DNA from 3 places in the Comamonas sp. MYb21 genome. Region 3 is predicted to be linked to each of the others. Evidence: predicted binding sites of a transcription regulator. Region 3 holds the regulator's gene; each other region holds the start of a gene.
What was found. The regulator FNR, encoded in region 3, switches genes on or off when oxygen is low (the NO sensors DNR and NnrR bind a similar motif). The targets are predictions, from matches to a motif close to TTGATNNNNATCAA.
Positions count from the first base shown of each region.

Region 1: the regulator FNR is predicted to act here: its motif matches at 3,418-3,431, upstream of WH367_RS07030 (universal stress protein).
Region 2: the regulator FNR is predicted to act here: its motif matches at 1,889-1,902, upstream of WH367_RS14430 (hemerythrin domain-containing protein).

Region 1 covers NZ_JBBGZC010000004.1:82,004-87,580, forward strand. The annotation lists gene WH367_RS07005 (DUF1428 domain-containing protein) at 1-360, opposite strand, end outside; gene WH367_RS07010 (SRPBCC family protein) at 428-895, opposite strand; gene WH367_RS07015 (VOC family protein) at 947-1,405, opposite strand; gene WH367_RS07020 (SIR2 family NAD-dependent protein deacylase) at 1,590-2,363, shown strand; gene WH367_RS07025 (aldo/keto reductase) at 2,383-3,345, opposite strand; gene WH367_RS07030 (universal stress protein) at 3,540-3,977, shown strand; gene WH367_RS07035 (2OG-Fe dioxygenase family protein) at 4,116-4,865, shown strand; gene WH367_RS07040 (Bug family tripartite tricarboxylate transporter substrate binding protein) at 4,958-5,577, opposite strand, start outside.
Region 2 covers NZ_JBBGZC010000009.1:61,618-67,194, reverse strand. The annotation lists gene WH367_RS14440 (peptidylprolyl isomerase) at 1-796, shown strand, start outside; gene WH367_RS14435 (DUF3079 domain-containing protein) at 1,616-1,822, opposite strand; gene WH367_RS14430 (hemerythrin domain-containing protein) at 1,956-2,513, shown strand; gene WH367_RS14425 (type IV pili methyl-accepting chemotaxis transducer N-terminal domain-containing protein) at 2,510-4,501, shown strand; gene WH367_RS14420 (response regulator) at 4,498-5,199, shown strand; gene WH367_RS14415 (aminotransferase-like domain-containing protein) at 5,239-5,577, opposite strand, start outside.
Region 3 covers NZ_JBBGZC010000014.1:119,386-124,962, forward strand. The annotation lists gene WH367_RS20380 (sulfite exporter TauE/SafE family protein) at 1-388, shown strand, start outside; gene hemN (oxygen-independent coproporphyrinogen III oxidase) at 405-1,787, opposite strand; gene fnr (fumarate/nitrate reduction transcriptional regulator Fnr) at 1,938-2,660, shown strand; gene WH367_RS20395 (universal stress protein) at 2,816-3,259, shown strand; gene WH367_RS20400 (malonate--CoA ligase) at 3,370-4,926, opposite strand; gene WH367_RS20405 (enoyl-CoA hydratase/isomerase family protein) at 4,993-5,577, opposite strand, start outside.

The DNA.
Region 1 (5,577 bases), on a different contig from region 3:
AGTCCCCAACTGCACGACCGGCGCGAATCCGCCAAAGATCATGCGCTTGGCATCAAACGGCATATTGGCCGGTTGCAGGTCCGCCAGGCGCGGGTCGGCCATCACTGCAGCATTGATACGGTCGCGCTCGGCGCGCGAGGTGTAGACGATCCAGGAAAAGCAGGCCACCTCATCGGACTGGAGCTTGACCGCCATCGGGAACGAGGTGACTTCGCCATCGGGCACATCGTCCCCTACGCACTCCCAGTACTGCAGCGCGCCGTGCTCCATCCAGACCTTGCCAGCGGCCTCGGCCATCGCGCGGTAGGCATCGAGATTGGCGCGTGGCACGGGCAGTACAAATCCATCGACATAGGGCATGGTGGTCTCCTGGGCGCTCAACGGCGCCGTTATGCGTGGGCGCTACATCGCAGCGATCGAGCCTTTGCTACAGCGTGGCGGCCAGGGCGACCAGCTGGTCGGTGGCCGTACCCCAACCGGTGTGGAAGCCCATGGCCTCGTGCTGCTTGCGGCTCTCTTCGCTCCAATGCCGCACGGTGGCGGTGTAGCGCGTCTGGCCGCCATCGGGCTCAAACTCGATGATGGCGGTCATAAAGGGTTTGGCGCTTGGCACCCAGCCAGCGGTATAGGCATCGGTAAACACCAGCCTGCGCTCGGGCACGACCTCCAGGTACACGCCGGCATTGGGGTATTCGTTGCCTTGCGGATCGCACATGACGATCTGGCTGCCGCCGCCCACGCGTACATCGATGTCGGCGCTGGCAATCGTCCAGGGTTTGGGCACAAACCATTGGGCCAGCAGTGCAGGCTCGGTCCAGCAGCGGTAGAGGGTGGCGGCGGGGGCGTTGATCAGGCGGCTGAGCACCAGATCATGGAGATGGGGCTGTACGGACATGGTGGCTGGCTTGGTGCGTTTTGCGGGTCTGGCAGTGGGATGGAAAGGGCCTCAGGCCGCGGGCTGCGTTTGGACATTCACCATCCAGGGCGTGCCAAAACGGTCGGTGACCATGCCAAAGCCGGGCGACCAGAAGGTGGCACAAAACGGCATCGCAACCTGGCCACCATCCGCCAGACCGTTGAAGATGCGCTCGCCATCGGCTGCGGAATCCACACCGATGGAGACCCACATGCCCTGGGGTTTGGCATAGCCGCCGCCGCAGGTCTCGGCGCTGGCGCCGGGCATCGCAGGCATGGTGTCCGAGGCCATGATCGCCTGGCTGCCCACTTGCAGGTGGGCGTGCATCAGGCGGGATTGCGCCTCGGGCGGGAGCTGCGGCATGCCTTCGCCAGGCGGCATGTCGCTAAAGCGCATCTGGTGCATGATCTGGCCGCCAAACAGCTGGGCGTAAAAGGCCATGGCTTCGGCGCAATCGCCATCAAAGTTCAGATAGGGGATGAATTGCATTCTTGTCTCCTCGTCGTGGGTCAGCCATTCTGGGCTCGGCCCGTCCATCGTGTCCATCTCCAAATCGTGATGACCGTTTCTGAATGTAAGCCGCTAGAGCTCGCCCTGCACGGCGATGCTGGACTGGAGCGGTGGAGCCCAAGCCTTGCCGTATGCTGGGCGCCTGTTCTTCACTGCCGCCTCTATGTCTTTTGATCCCTTGGATACCTCTGCAGCGCTGCCGCTTGCCGATACAGAAATTGCCAGGCTGCGACAGCGCTTGCACAATGCGCGGCATCTGCTGGTGCTGACGGGGGCAGGGGCCAGTGCGGAGTCCGGCGTGCCCACCTTCCGCGATGCGCAGACGGGCTACTGGGCGCAGTTCAGCCCCGAGGAGATGGCCAGCGAGGCGGGTTTTCTGGCCCATCCGCAGCGGGTCTGGGACTGGTACCAGTACCGCCGTGAGCTGGTCCGCCAAGTGATGCCCAATGCCGGCCATGTGGCGCTGGCCCAATGGCAGGCGCGCCACCCCGGCCGGATGACCCTGGTCACGCAGAACGTCGATGGCCTGCACCAACGTGCGGGCAGTGCGCCAGTGCTGTGCCTGCATGGCAATCTAATGGACAACCGCTGGCTGCTGCCGCCCAAGCCTTGTTGCGATGCCCGCTTTACCGAAGGCGATGCGCCGCCGCAATGCCCTGGCTGCGGCAACTACCTGCGCCCGGCGGTGGTCTGGTTTGGCGAGGCCTTGCCCCATGCCGAGCTGCAGCAGGCGCAAGATGCCGCCAAGGCCTGTGACCTGATGCTGGTGATTGGCACCTCCGGCCATGTCTACCCGGCGGCCGGACTGGCCCATATCGCCGCCCGGGGCGGCGCCCATGTGGTGGTCATCAACCCTGAGCCGACCGCGCTCGACAGCGTGGCCGACCGCTGCTGGCGCCTGCCTTCGGCACAGATTTTGCCGGCTCTGCTGGCCTAAGCTTGTCGCTTGCCTTCGCTCAAGCCTCGGCGCTGGCGGCGTTGAGTGTGGCCATCGCATCGGCATCGAGCTGCAACTGGCTGGCACGGATCAGCGACTGCAGCTGCTCGAGGTTGCTGGCGCTGGCAATCGGCGAGGCAATGGCCGGCTGGCGCATGACCCAGGCCACGGCCACCTCGCCCATCGGGGCGCCCGTGCGGCTGCTCACCTGTTCGAGCGCGGCCAGAATGCGCAAGCCCCGGTCGTTCAGATACAGCTGGGTGGTCTTGGCGCCGCGCGGGCTTTTGCTCGCGTCCTCGGCCTTGCGGTACTTACCGGTCAAAAAGCCGGCAGCCAGGCTGTAGAAATTGATGACGCCCACGCCCTGCGCAACGCACAGCGGCTGCAGCTCTTGCTCGAACACGGCACGGTCGTAGAGGTTGAAAAGCGGCTGCAGGCTCTCATAGCGCGCCAGGCCATGCTGCTCGCTGGTCTGCAGTGCCTGGGCCAAACGCGCTGCGCTGTAATTGCTGGCGCCCACGGCGCGCAGCTTGCCCTCGGCAATCAACTCGCCAAAGGTGCCCATCACATCGGCCAGCGGTACCTGCGCGTCGTCGTCATGCGATTGGTAGAGATCGATGTAATCGGTCTGCAGGCGCTGCAAGGAGGCATCGACCGCCTGGCGGATGTACTCCGGGCGCAGGCCGACCTTGCCATCGCCCATGTCCTTGCCGACCTTGGTGGCCAACACCACCTGCGCGCGCTTGCCCGAGCTGCGCAGCCATTTGCCGATCACGCGCTCCGATTCACCGCCGCTGTGGCCAGGCGCCCAGCGCGAGTACACGTCAGCGGTATCGACAAAGTTCATGCCGGCATCCAGCCAGGCATCGAGTAGGCGAAAGCTGGTGGCCTCGTCAGCCGTCCAGCCAAACACATTGCCGCCCAGGCACAGCGGCGAGACTTGCAGGGGGGATCGGCCAAGAGAACGCAGGGATGTTGTCATAGCGAATACGCGCGTCAGTGCCCAGCAGGGCGGAGCAAACATTATGCGGCGCGGGCTGGCGCAGTGCTATCGTTGATGCAGCGCAAACCGCTCGCAATTGCCGCATAGGTGGCAGTGCTGCTGGGCCTGCCAGGTTTGCCGGGCCCTGCGTTTTAGAGTAAGTTATGCATGCAACAACAAAAAGGAGTGACACTATGTTCAAACATATTCTGGTGCCGGTCGATGGGTCTGCCACCTCCATGCTCGCCGTCAACAAAGCCGCCGGTCTTGCCAAGGCCTTTGGCAGCCAGGTCACTGCGGTGTATGTGATCGATCCCTATCCCTTCACCGGCGTGGGCGCCGATTTTGCCTATGGCCAGGCGCAGTACCTGTCTGCCGCCACTGCCGATGCGCACACCGCGTTGGATGCCGTCAAAACTGCGATGGAGCAGGCGGGCATCCCCGTCGATACCGTCATGGGTGAGGGCCACTCCGTGCACGACGGCGTGATGGAAGCCGTCAAAACCACGGGGGCCGACCTGATCGTCATGGGGTCGCATGGCCGCAAGGGCCTGGAAAAGCTGGTGCTGGGCAGCGTGACCCAGCGCGTGCTGAGCGACAGCCTGATCCCTGTGTTGGTGGTGCGCCAGTAAGGTCTGCGGCGGCACCCGGCTTGCTGCCGTGTTCATTGAGGGGATGGCTACCGGGCAGCGCTGCGGCGCTGCCCAAAGTTGTGTAGCACGCAATGCTTTTGTGACCGCCGTAAGCTCGCCCGCTTGACGGAGTTTTACATGCAGTCCTTTCCTCCTCCTTATTGTGATGCCGACCAGGTGGACGGCACCTTGCGCGCCTATGGCTATGCGGTGCTCAGCCCCGCGGCCGTGGCGCAGTGGGCAGCCTGCCCGCCCGATGCGCTGGCGGCGCTCAGCAGCCACTGGGAGGCCATGCCCCACGATGCCTACCTGAAAGACGGCGGCCGCTACCGCAAGCGCCGCCATTCCTGCTATGTGGTGCAGCACGACCAGGTGCAGGCGGTGACGCACCGCGCCCACTGGCAGCCGGTGGAATACAACGCCTTGCATGGCGGCATGCAGCGCTGGTTTGAGCCCGTCGCAGCCAGCACCCAGGCGCTGCCCGCCTGGCGCCAGATCATGCGGGCGCTGGGGCATACCGCGCAGGCGCTGTTTCCCAGCACTGGGCAGGCACCCTGGTACACCGAGGCCCACCAGTTCCGCATCGACACCGCCGAAGGCATTGGCCGGCCCACCCCCGAAGGCGCGCACCGCGATGGCGTGGACCTGGTGGCGGTGTTTCTGGTCGCACGCGAAGGCATCAAGGGCGGGGAGACCCGGGTGTTTGATGCCCAGGGCCCGCAAGGCCTGCGCTTTACCTTGACCGAGCCCTGGTCGCTGATGCTGCTCGACGATGCCCGCATGATTCATGAGAGCACACCGATCCAACCAGTGGGTGAGGAACCGGGCCACCGCGATACGCTGGTGGTGACCCTGCGCCGCGAGGCTTTCCAGGGAGACGGCGCCTGAAGGCTGGCATCGCCATTAGCCATTCGGGCCTTTGGCCTGGCCACAAAAAAGGGCACCTGCGAGGTGCCCTTGTCGTATCCCAGCCCTGGGGCTTACTGGATGGTCGCGCCCGAGGCCTCAACAATGGCCTTGGCGTCCTGGAAGTCCTTGTGGAAGAACTTGTCAAAGTCCGATACGGACATGGCCTGGGGCTCGGCGCCTTGGGCCAGGATGGAATCCTGCACTTCCTTTTGGCCCAGCAGTTTGTTGACCTCGGTGTTGAGCTTGCTGACGATGGGCGCGGGCAGGTTCTTGGGGCCAAACAGGCCATACCAGGTGCTCACATCAAAGCCCTTCATGCCCAGTTCCGCAACGGTAGGCACATCGGGCAGCGAGCTGCTGCGCTTGGCCGAGGTAACAGCCAGTGGACGCAGCTTGCCGGCCTTGATCTGGCCAATGGCCGAGGGCACGGACGACACCAGCAGGTCGACGTTGCCGGACAGGGTGTCGAGCAGCGCGGGGTTGGAGCCCTTGTACGGCACGTGGGTCAGCTTGACACCGGCCGCCTTCTCAAACAGCACGCCAGCGATATGGATGCTGGTGCCATTGCCGGGCGAGCCATAGGTGATCTTGCCGGGATCGGCCTTGGCGGCGGCGATCACATCGTTCAAGGTCTTGAACTTGCTGTTTTCCGAGGTGGCAATGATGACCGGCGAGTAGGCCACATGGGCGA
Region 2 (5,577 bases), on a different contig from region 3:
GCTGGGCGCCCCGCGCGATGCGCTGGCTGCTGCCCAGGTCAACGGCATTGCGCTGTGCGATGCCGGCGAGCTGCTGGACCCGATGGAGCTGCGCCAGCGCGCCTGCACCGAGCTGCTGCGCCAGACCGCCCAGGCCCAGGGCCTGCTCGCTGCCGACGACCCGGTGCCCCGCGCCGGCGCCATCAGCGAAGCGGCCGGCAGCGCCATCGAGCAACTGCTGGACGCCGAGCTGCAACTGCCCGAGCCCGACGACAACGCCGGCCGCCGCCACTACCAGGCGCATGCCGCCCGCTATGCCCGGGGCGAGCGCGTGCGGGCACGCCATGTGCTCTTCGCAGTGACGCCCGGCGTCGACATCAACGCCTTGCGCCAGCGCGCCGAGGCCTGCCTGCTGGATGTGCGCAGCGCCACCCCGCAAGAGCAGGCCGCCGGCGACCGCTTTGCCGCCGCTGCCAGCGCCAGCAGCAACTGCCCCAGCGGCGCGCAGGGTGGCCAGCTGGGCTGGCTGCGCATCGAAGACTGCGCCCCCGAGTTCGCCCGCGAGCTTTTCGGCCATGCCGAGGTGGGGGTGTTGCCGCGCCTGGTGCACAGCCGCTTTGGTCTGCATGTGGTGGAGGTGCAGGAGCGCGATGCGGGCACCGTGCCGCCTTATGAGCAGGTGCGGGCCGCTGTGTTGCAGCAGTTGCGGCAGCAGAGTTTTGCGACGGGCTTGTCGCAGTATTTGCGGTTGTTGGCTGGGCGGGCGCGGGTGGTGGGGGTGGATTTGGAAGGGGCGAAGACGCCTTTGGTGCAGTAGCTATTTTGTTTGTTTGCTCTGCCGTAGGTCTGGCAGTCTCGTTTGTTCTAACGACAGAGGCCGGGAGCCTCCGAGTAAGAGATGCTGACGGACTCAGCTGCCGTTTTATCTCCATTTTTCTGTCGAAGGACAGAGGCCGGATTTCGTCCGGCGGCCGACTCACTTTTCTTGCTCGCACCGGAGTGCCGGACCAAAGAAAAGTAAGCAAAAGAAGTGCGCCCCTGCTGTCTGCGACCCCTCCGCTGCGCTGCGGGGCAACCTGTGCTGAGACGTTTGCGGGCTGCGCCGTGGAACTCACTACGCGCTAAAGCGCTCCGTTCAAACAGCCACGGCGAGTCAGTTCACGAAGCATGCGCGCTGGGGCGCGCATGCCAGCCCGCAAACGCCCCATCACAGGCGCATACAGAAGGGGGGATGCCGTCACCTCCCATGCCGAGCGTAGCGATGGCATTGCGGCTGCTGAATCCCTCTTCCCCCTTCTAGCCGTGCCGAGAAGCACAGACCCAGGGGCGGGCGTGTGCCGAAGGACACACGCCTTCGTCGTCATGCTTGCCGCATCTGTTTGAACGGAGCGCCTTGGCGCGCAGTGAGTTATGCGGCACGCCCCTGGGTCGAGCATCGCAGGTTGCCCCAGTGCCGCAGGCACTGGGGACACGGATAGCAGGGGCGTGTTTCTTTGCTTACTTTCTTGCACGAGCAAGAAAGTGAGTCGCCTGCCGGGCGAAAACCGGCCTCCGGCCTGAAGGCCAAAGCAGGAGCCTGCAGGGCCAAGAGCGATGGAATGCCGACCGTCACACGATCCACCCGCCGCCCCAAACATCAGGACTGCCCTGGCAGACCATCACCCTCAGCAGGCTGAGAAGCCAAAGGATCCCACTCCGCCCAATCGGGCCCAAACAACTCCACCGGGTGCGCCGACCGCTCCGATCCATTGCCACAAGCCATGGACGACGCAGCGCAATAACGGTCACACCCCCAGCAAGTCCGCTCAGGATGCGCAGGATGGATAGGAAAACGTTTGGCCATAAAGAGCTAACAGGGCAAAGATATAGCAGTACCGCACCACTGTGCGCCTGCGCCAGTCAGCAGAATTTGACCTGGATCATGCTTGGCGTACACCGCAACGCACAGGCAGCGATGGGCAGCGAAAATGGAGGCTGTGACACAGCTCCTGAACACCCCACCCACAGCAGGCTTTGACGAGCCTTTCGGCATGCTGCAGGCCTGCCATGGCCGGGTGGCGCGCAGCCTGGATCTGTTGGGCCGCCTGGGTGCCTACCTGGCCGAGCAGGGGGGCGGCGAGGCGCAGGGCCAGGCGCGCGATGCGGCGGCCGATGTGCAGCGCTACTTTGACCTGGCAGCGCCCTTGCACCACCAGGATGAAGAGCAGCATGTGCTGCCCGTACTGCGGGCGGCAGGGCAGGGCGCGCTGGCCGACCAGCTGCAGGCTGAACACCGGCAGATGGAGGCGCTGTGGCCGGCGATACGGGCGGATCTGCAGGCAGTGCAAGCAGGCCATGCACCGACGGGCGAGGCGCTGGTGGCGGCCCGGCGCCGCTGGGCGGATTTTGACGAGGTCTACACGCGCCATATCGCGGCAGAGGAGGCGCAGGCCTACCCCAGCGCACAAGCGCAATTGGAGCCAGCCGTGCAAGCCGCGATGGGACGCGAGATGGCGCAGCGGCGCGGGGTGCGTTACCCGGAGGCGGGGCCATGAAAGGGGAACTGCAGCCAGCACGCCAGCGGCCGCTGGCCGTCAAGATCGGCGCCATTGGTTGCGCGCTGCTGCTGATGGCGCTGGTCGCGATTGGCCTGACCTTGCGGCTGACCTGGTCGCTCGAAGGGGGTGCTGCGGCGGTCAATGAAGCGGGGCGCATGCGCATGCAGACCTGGCAGCTGGCGCAGGCCTTGCCGGAGGCGAGCCCGCAGCGCCTGGCCTTGCTGATCGGCCGGCTCGACACCAGCCTGGCCTTGCTGGAAAAGGGCGATGCCGCCCGGCCGCTGTCGGTGCCGCGCGATACGGCCTCGCGTGCCGCCCTGCAAGCCGTGCAGCAACGCTGGCAGCGGCTGCGCGCAGCCTGGCAGCAGCCGGTGACCGGCAGCCATGTGGTGCAGGCCGAGGTTACGGCCCAGCAGGCGCAGAGCTTTGTCGGTGAGGTGGACCAGCTGGTCGGCCGCATCGAGCAGCAACTGGCGCGCTGGACGACCTGGCTCAACACCGCCCAGTTCGTGATGATGGCGCTGGCCATTGCTGCCGCGCTGGCGCTGCTGTATGCGGCGCAGCTGCTGGTGTTTGGGCCGCTGGCGCGGCTGCAGACGGCCCTGGCCCAGGTGGAGGCGGGCGATTTGTCGGTGCGGGTGCCAGCCGATGGCGGCGATGAGTTTGGTGCGCTGGCGCGGGGCTTCAACCGCATGGCGGTGCGCCTGCAGGACCTGTATGCTAGCCTGGAGCGCCGCGTGCAGCAAAAGACCGAACATCTGCAGGCCGAACGCGCCCGCCTGGCGGTGCTGTACGACGCTGCCGCGCTAGTGGCGCGCGCCGATGCGCTGCCCGCGCTGGCCCAGGGCTTTGCGGCCCAGATGCGCAAGACGGCGCAGGCCGATGCGGTGGCGCTGCGCTGGTCGGACGAGCACAACCGCCGCTATGTGCTGCTCGCGTCCGAAGGGCTGCCCGAGGAGATGGCCGATGCCGAGCACTGCCTGCCCACCGGTGACTGCTTTTGCGGCCAGCCCCAGGCCCAGGCGCAGACCCAGCTGGTGGCGCTGCAGGACTGGCGCCGTGGCGTGCCTGCAGCGGCCGGCCGGGTCGATGCCGGGCAATGCCGGCGGGCTGGCTTTGTCAGCGTGCTGAGCGTGCCGGTGCGGCTGCATGAGCGCATGGTGGGCGAGGTGGACCTGTTCTTTCGCCATGCCACCACCTTGGCCGCCGATGACCGCGCGCTGCTCGATGCGCTGGCCAGCCACCTGGCCGGCGGCATGGAGGGCCTGCGCGCCGACGCCTTGCAGCGCGAGGCGGCGGTGGCCGACGAGCGCGGCCTGCTGGCGCGCGAGCTGCACGACTCCATCGCGCAGAGCCTGGCGTTCTTGAAGATCCAGGCGGGGCTGTTGCGCAGCGACATGGCACGGCTGCCCCCGGATGGCGCGCGCGTGCAGGCAACCTTGGGCGAGCTCGATACCGGCATCCGCGAAAGCCTGTCCGATGTGCGCGAGCTGCTGCTGCACTTTCGCACCCGTACCAATGCCGAGGACATCGTGCCTGCACTGCGCACCACCTTGACCAAGTTCGAGCACCAGACCGGTCTGCCCGCGCAGCTGCAGATTGCCGGCGAAGGCATGGCGCTGCCGCCCGATGTGCAGGTGCAGGTGCTGCATGTGGTGCAGGAGGCGCTGTCCAACGTGCGCAAGCATGCGCAGGCCAGCCAGGTGTGGGTGGAGGTGGAGCAAGGCCCGCAGTGGGCGGTGGAGGTGCGCGACGATGGCCAGGGCATGGCGCAGGCTGCCGCGGCGCTGGATGAAACCCATGTGGGCCTGCGCATCATGCGCGAGCGCGCTGCTGGCATTGGCGCCAGCCTGGAGATCCATTCCGTCCCCGGGGCCGGCACCTGCGTGCGCCTGAGCCTGCCCCGCTTGCAGCCCCTGCAACCCCTACCGACATTTCAGCCGCCCACGGCCGCAACCCTTGCCACCTCCAGGAGCCCCGCATGACGGCAGCGCAAGCGCCTACCCCCGCGATACGCCTGCTGGTGGTGGACGACCACCCGCTTTTTCGGCGTGGTGTGATCGCGCTGCTGGCCGCCCAGCCGCAGCTGCAGGTGGTGGCCGAGGCCGGCGATGCGGGCGAGGCGCTGCGCCAGGCCGCGCAGCTGCAGCCTGATGTGGTGCTGCTGGACCACCATATGCCGGGCGTGAGCGGCGTGGACCTGTTGCCGGACCTGCGCGCAGCAGCGCCAGCGGCGCGGGTGCTGGTGCTCACCGCCAGCGAAGACGCGGGCACGCTGGCGCTGGCCTTGCAGCGCGGCGCCCAGGGCTACCTGCTCAAGACGGCCGACAGCGAGGTGCTGGTGGCCGCGATCGAGCGCGCGCTGCGCGGCCAATCGACGGTGAGCATGGAGATGACCGACAAGCTGGTGAGCGTCCTGCAAAACCGGCCGCTGGAGCCGGCTGCGCCGCCGCCGGCCATGCCCGAACCGGCCGACCCGCTGGAGCAGCTGTCGCCGCGCGAGCTGGAGATCCTGCGCGAAATTGCCGCGGGTGCCAGCAACAAGGAGATTGCGCGCAGCTTGGCGATTGCCGAGACCACGGTGAAGATCCATGTGCAGCACATTCTGCGCAAGCTGGGCCTGTCATCGCGCGTGCAGGCCGCGGTGCTGCTGACCGAGGGGCGCGGGCGTACAGGGGCCTGAGGCCATCAGCGCAAGCGCGTGGCCGCCACCGGTGTCCGATCAAGCGCCCCGGTGGCGCTCCAGCAGCAGGGCCAGGGTCTGCCAGGCAGCCGGCTGCTCGGCCATGGCCACCGAGATGCGCAGCAAGCGCGACGGCGCCTGGCGCGGCGAGAACAGCACGCCAGGCGCCAGCAGCAGGCCATGCTCGCTGGCCTGGCGCGCCAGCAGTTCCGAATCCATACCGCAGTCCACCCAGGCGAAGGTGCCGGCGACCGGCTCATGCACCGCGTGGCAGCCCAGCGCTTCGAGCTGGCGCAGGCAGCGGTGGCGCGCCTTGTCGACCCGCTCGCGCAGCCGGTCCACATGCTTGCGGTAGCTGCCATCGGCCAGGATGCGGTG
Region 3 (5,577 bases):
GGCCGCTGGCGGCGTGATCGGCTGCCTCTCGGGCCTGGTGGGCGCGGGCGGCGCCTTCATCAGCGTGCCTTTCATGACCTGGTGCAGCGTGCCGATGCACAACGCGGTCGCCACCAGCTCGGCGCTGGGCTTTCCGATTGCGGTCACCAATGTCATCGGCTTCATGGTGGCCGGCCTGCACCTGCAGGGGCTGCCGCCGCATTCGCTGGGCTATATCTGGCTGCCCGGCCTGGCCGCCATTGCCACCTGCAGCGTGCTGACGGCGCCGCTGGGCGCCCGTGCCGCGCACCGGCTGCCGGTAGGCCAGCTCAAGAAGATCTTTGGCGGCATCTTGCTGTGCCTGGCCGCGTACATGCTCTACAAAAGCCTGGCGGCCTGGCAGGGCTGAGACCTGCCACAGCGGGCTAGATAATCCGCGAGAAGCGCGCCCGGTTGCGGTCGGCCTGCAGGTTCTTGTCGAACACCATGGCCACACCGCGCACAAAGTACCAGCCCAGCTCGGTCACATTGATCGCCTCGTCGCTCAGTTGCACCAGGCCCTGGTCCTGCAGCTCGCGCAGCTGGGCCAGCTCGGCGGCAAAGTACTGCGCAAAATCAATCAGCCAGGCCTGCTCCAGCGATTCAATCGCCAGGCTCCCCTGGCACATCAGGCCCATGATCACCGCGCGGCGCAGCAGGTCATCGCGCGTCAATGCCAGGCCCCGCACCACGGGGATCTGGCCCTGGTCGATCAGGTCGTAGTACTCCTCCAGGGTCTTGGCATTCTGGCTGTAGGTCGCGCCAATGCGGCCGATGGCCGACACGCCCAGCGCCAGCAGATCGCAATCGGGCTGGGTGCTGTAGCCCTGAAAGTTGCGGTGCAGGCGCCCTTGGCGCTTGGCCACCGCCAAGGCATCGTCGGGCAAGGCGAAATGGTCCATGCCCACATACACATAACCGGCGCCTTCCAGCGCGGCCAGGGCCTGGGCCAGCATGGCGAGCTTATCGGCGGGGCTGGGCAGGTCCTGCGCCTGGATGCGGCGCTGGGGCTTGAAGCGCTCGGGCAGGTGCGCATAGGCGTAGAGCGCAATGCGGTCGGGCCGCAGCGCATTGACCTGCTCCATCGTGCGCACAAAGCTGGCCGGGCTTTGTTGGGGCAAACCATAGATCAGATCGATATTGATAGATTCAAAGCCGATCTCACGCGCCTGCTCGACCAAGGCAAACACCTGGTCAGCGGGCTGCTCACGGTGCACAGCCTTTTGCACCAGTGGGTCAAAATCCTGCACGCCAAAGCTCAGCCGGTTAAAGCCCAGCTGGTAGAGATGCTGCAGGCGCTCGCGGCTCACGGTGCGCGGGTCCACCTCGATCGAGTACTCGCCACCGGGCTTCAGATGAAAACGCTGCTTGACCATGTCCATCAGGCGGCTGAGGCCGGCATCGGTCAAGAACGTGGGTGAGCCCCCGCCCAGGTGCAGCTGGCTGATGGTGGGACGGGCGCTGACGTGGGCCAGCTGCAGGTCCAGCTCGCGCTCGAGGTAGTCCAGGTACTCGTCGGCCCGCTCGGCATGCTTGGTGATGATCTTGTTGCAGGCGCAGTAGTAGCACAGCGAGGCGCAGAACGGCACATGCACATACAAGGACAGCGGAGCGAGCCTGCCAGCCAGGCCGGTGCCGCGTTGCGCCAGCGCCTGCTTGTACTCATTCGCAGCAAAGGCTTCAACAAATCGGTCTGCGGTAGGATACGAGGTGTAACGGGGGCCGGGAACATCAAAACGGCGCAGCAGGTCGGGGGTCAGGGAAATCATGTGGCTTCTTCCTAGCGGACCCCCAATGTGCCCCAAGCTCTGCCACGCGTCCTTGATGTACATCAAGAACCCATTTGGCGCCTGCACGCACAATAGGCGCATACGAGGAACGCCGTTCCTACATGAATATTTGTTCACGGGTATTGATACATGACATCCAACTCCATCAAAGTGGTGTGCTCCAACTGCAATTTGCGCGAGCTGTGCATGCCCGTGGGACTGTCGGCCGAACAAATGGAGCGCATCGACGAGATCGTCGCCACCCGGCGCAAGATCAAACGCGGCAGCGCGCTGTTCCGCAACGGTGAGACCTTCACCTCCCTCTATGCGATTCGCACCGGCTTTTTCAAGACCAGCATCGCCACCGAAGACGGACGCGACCAGGTCACCGGCTTTCAGATGGCGGGCGAGATCATCGGGCTTGACGGCATCGTCAACGACCGCCATTCCTGCGACGCGATTGCGCTGGAAGACGCCGAAGTCTGCGTGATGCCCTACTCCTCGCTCGAAGACCTGTCGCGCGAAGTGACCGCCTTGCAGCACCATGTGCACAAGGTCATGAGCCGCGAGATCGTGCGCGAGCATGGCGTCATGCTGCTGCTGGGCAGCATGCGCGCCGAAGAGCGCCTGGCCGCCTTCTTGCTGAACCTGGTGCAGCGCCTGCATGCCCGGGGCTTTTCGCAGCATGAGCTGATCCTGCGCATGACACGCGAGGAAATCGGCAGCTACCTGGGCCTCAAGCTCGAGACCGTCAGCCGCACCTTCTCCAAGTTTGCCGAGGAGAACATCATCGAGGTCAAGCAGCGCCATGTGCGCATTCTGGACACCGACAAGCTCCAGGGCCTGATCAACACCCAGGCCTGCTCGGCCTAAGCTAGGCAGCTATTCCAACTCGCCGCGCCAGCGGACACAAACGCGGTCTGATCCGACATCCGCTCAAGCCGCAAGCGGCGATGCTCTGTGTTGAAGCCACGGCAAGACTGCGCAACAGCGGCCCTGCCCTACGTCTGACCTGAAAGGAGCCTGCCATGTACCAACATATCCTGCTTGCCACCGATGGCTCTGAGCTGTCCGAGAAGGCCGTGCGCCACGCCCTCGCGCTGGCCAAGCTGAGCCACGCCACGGTGACTGCCGTCAACATCTCGCCCAACTACCCGCGCAGCTACTTCGAGGGCAGCACCATGCAAAACCCCGATGACATTGCGCGCATCGAGGACGGCTGGGAACGCGCCGCCCAGGGCATTGTCGACAAGGTGGTGGCCGAAGGCGCTGCCACCGGCGTGCCCATCAAGACCCTGGTGATCAAGTCCGACATGATTGCCGAGGCGCTGCTGGAGACGGCGAAAAAGGAAAACTGCGACCTGATCGTCATGGCATCGCACGGCTACCGGGGCTTGAAGCGCCTGCTGCTGGGCAGTGAAACCCAGCATGTGCTGACCCATGCGACGATACCGGTGCTGGTGCTGCGCTGATCGCCACCTAAGCGCATCCGCCCAATAGCAAACCTTCGCCTGCGGCAGCTTCTGAGCGGCCACAGCGCGAGGGTTTTGTCATGGCGGCGCAGGCCGCCTTCATGGGCGCATCAGCCCTTGAACAGGCCCTGGTACTGGTCGCGCAGCAGGTTCTTTTGCACCTTGCCCATGGTGTTGCGCGGCAGCTCGCCCACGACAAAGCAGCGCTTGGGAATCTTGAAGTTGGCCAGCTGCTTTTTCAAAGTCGCAATGATGCCCTCGGCATCGAGCTGCTGGCCCACCTTGGCAATGACCACGGCCACGCCCACTTCGCCAAAATCGGGGTGTGGCACGCCAACCAGCGCGCTTTCGGCCACGCCCGGCAGTTCGTTGATGAAGCCCTCGATCTCGGCCGGGTAGACGTTGTAGCCGCCGGAGATGATCAGGTCCTTGCTGCGGCCGACGATGGTCACATAGCCGCGCGCATCAATCTTGCCCACGTCACCGGTCTTGAACCAGCCGTCGGCCGTGAACTCCTGCGCGGTCTTCTCGGGCATGCGCCAGTAGCCGCTGAACACATTGGGGCCTTGCACCTGGATATGACCGATCTCGTCGGCGCCCAGCGCCTGGCCGTCATCGCCCTGCACCCGCACGCCCACACCCGGCAGCGCAAAGCCCACCGTGCCGCCCCGGCGCTCGTCCTGGCCGCCATGGCGGGCATCGGCCTGGTAGGGGTTGGAGACCAGCATGATGGTCTCGCTCATGCCATAGCGCTCCAAAATCGTGTGGCCGGTGCGGGTCTGCCAGTCGCGGAAGGTCTCGATCAGCAAAGGCGCCGAGCCGGAGATGAACAAACGCATGTGCTGGGCCGCCGCCTTGGTCAGGCCCGGCTCGGCCAGCAGGCGCACATACAGAGTCGGCACGCCCATGAAGACCGTCGCCCGCGCCATCGCGGCAATCACCGCCTTGGGCTCGAACTTGGCAAACCAGACCATCTTGCTGCCATTGAGCAAGGCCGCATGGATCGCGACAAACAGGCCATGCACATGGAAGATCGGCAGCGCATGGATCAGCACATCGCCCTTTTTCCAGCCCCAGTAGTCCTTGAGCATGACGGCATTGCTCAGCAGGTTGCCGTGGCTCAGCATCGCGCCCTTGCTGCGCCCGGTGGTGCCACTCGTGTAGAGAATGGCGGCCATGTCGTCGGCAGATTTCTGCGCGGGCGTGTGCGCATCGGCGCAGTGCACTGCACGCTCCAGCAGGGTGCCGCTGCGGTCATCGCCCAAGGTGAACACGCTTTGCGTGCCGCACTGGAAGGCGATCTTGGAGACCCAGCCAAAATTGGCCGGCGAGCAGACCACCACGGCCGGCTCGGCATTGGTGACAAAGTACTCGATCTCGGCGCTTTGGTAGGCGGTGTTGAGCGGCAGAAACACATGGCCGGCGCGCAAGGTCGCCAGGTACAGCGCCATCGCTTCGACCGACTTTTCCACCTGCACCGCTACGCGGCTGCCGGAAGGAATATTCAGCGAATCGAGCAGGTTGGCGATGCGCGCGCTCATGCGGTCCAGGTCGCGCCAGCTGTAGTTCAGCGGCTCACCGCTGGCCGAGGTGGTCTCCACGGCGATGGCATCAAGGTCCTCAGGAAAGGCCGCGCGCAGGGCGCAGAACAGGTTGTCGTTGGTCATGTTTGTCTACTTGGTTGGTGGTTTCCTTGGCGCCTGCGGCCTGGCCGGTGGCCAGCGCAGGCACGGTCAAAACTGGGCTGCTCTTTTGGCGACAAAGGCAGCAATGCCTTCGCGGTGTTCTGCCGAATCGGCATAGGCATAGGGCTGCTGCAGCACCGGGGCCTGGGCATCGCCTTCGGCCAGCGCACGCAGCAGCTGCTTGGTCATGCGGGCGGCCTGGGGCGCCAGGCCGCAGATGCGGGCGACGCTGCGTTCCAACTGGGCGTGCAGGTCTTGAGCGGGGTACACCTGGCTCAAAAAGCCCGAGGCCAGCATCTGCTCGGCGCCAAAGACCGCTGCCTCCAGCAGCATCTGCCGCGTCTTGGCAGGCCCCACCTGGCTCAGCACCAGCGCCGCCTCCTTGGGCGCCATCGGAAAGCCCAGCTTGGCAATCGGCGCGCCAAACTGGGCTCTGTCTGTTGCCAGGCGGGTGTCGCAGCAGCTGGCCAGCTCCACGCCCGCGCCCATGCAGGCGCCGTCAATGGCAGCGACCAGCGGCACATCGCATTGCAGCATGGCATGGAGCGCCGGCCAGACTTCGCCTTCGTGAAAGGCGGCCAGGCTCTCTGGGGCAAAGCGAAAGTCGGCGTACTCCGAGATATCGCCACCGGC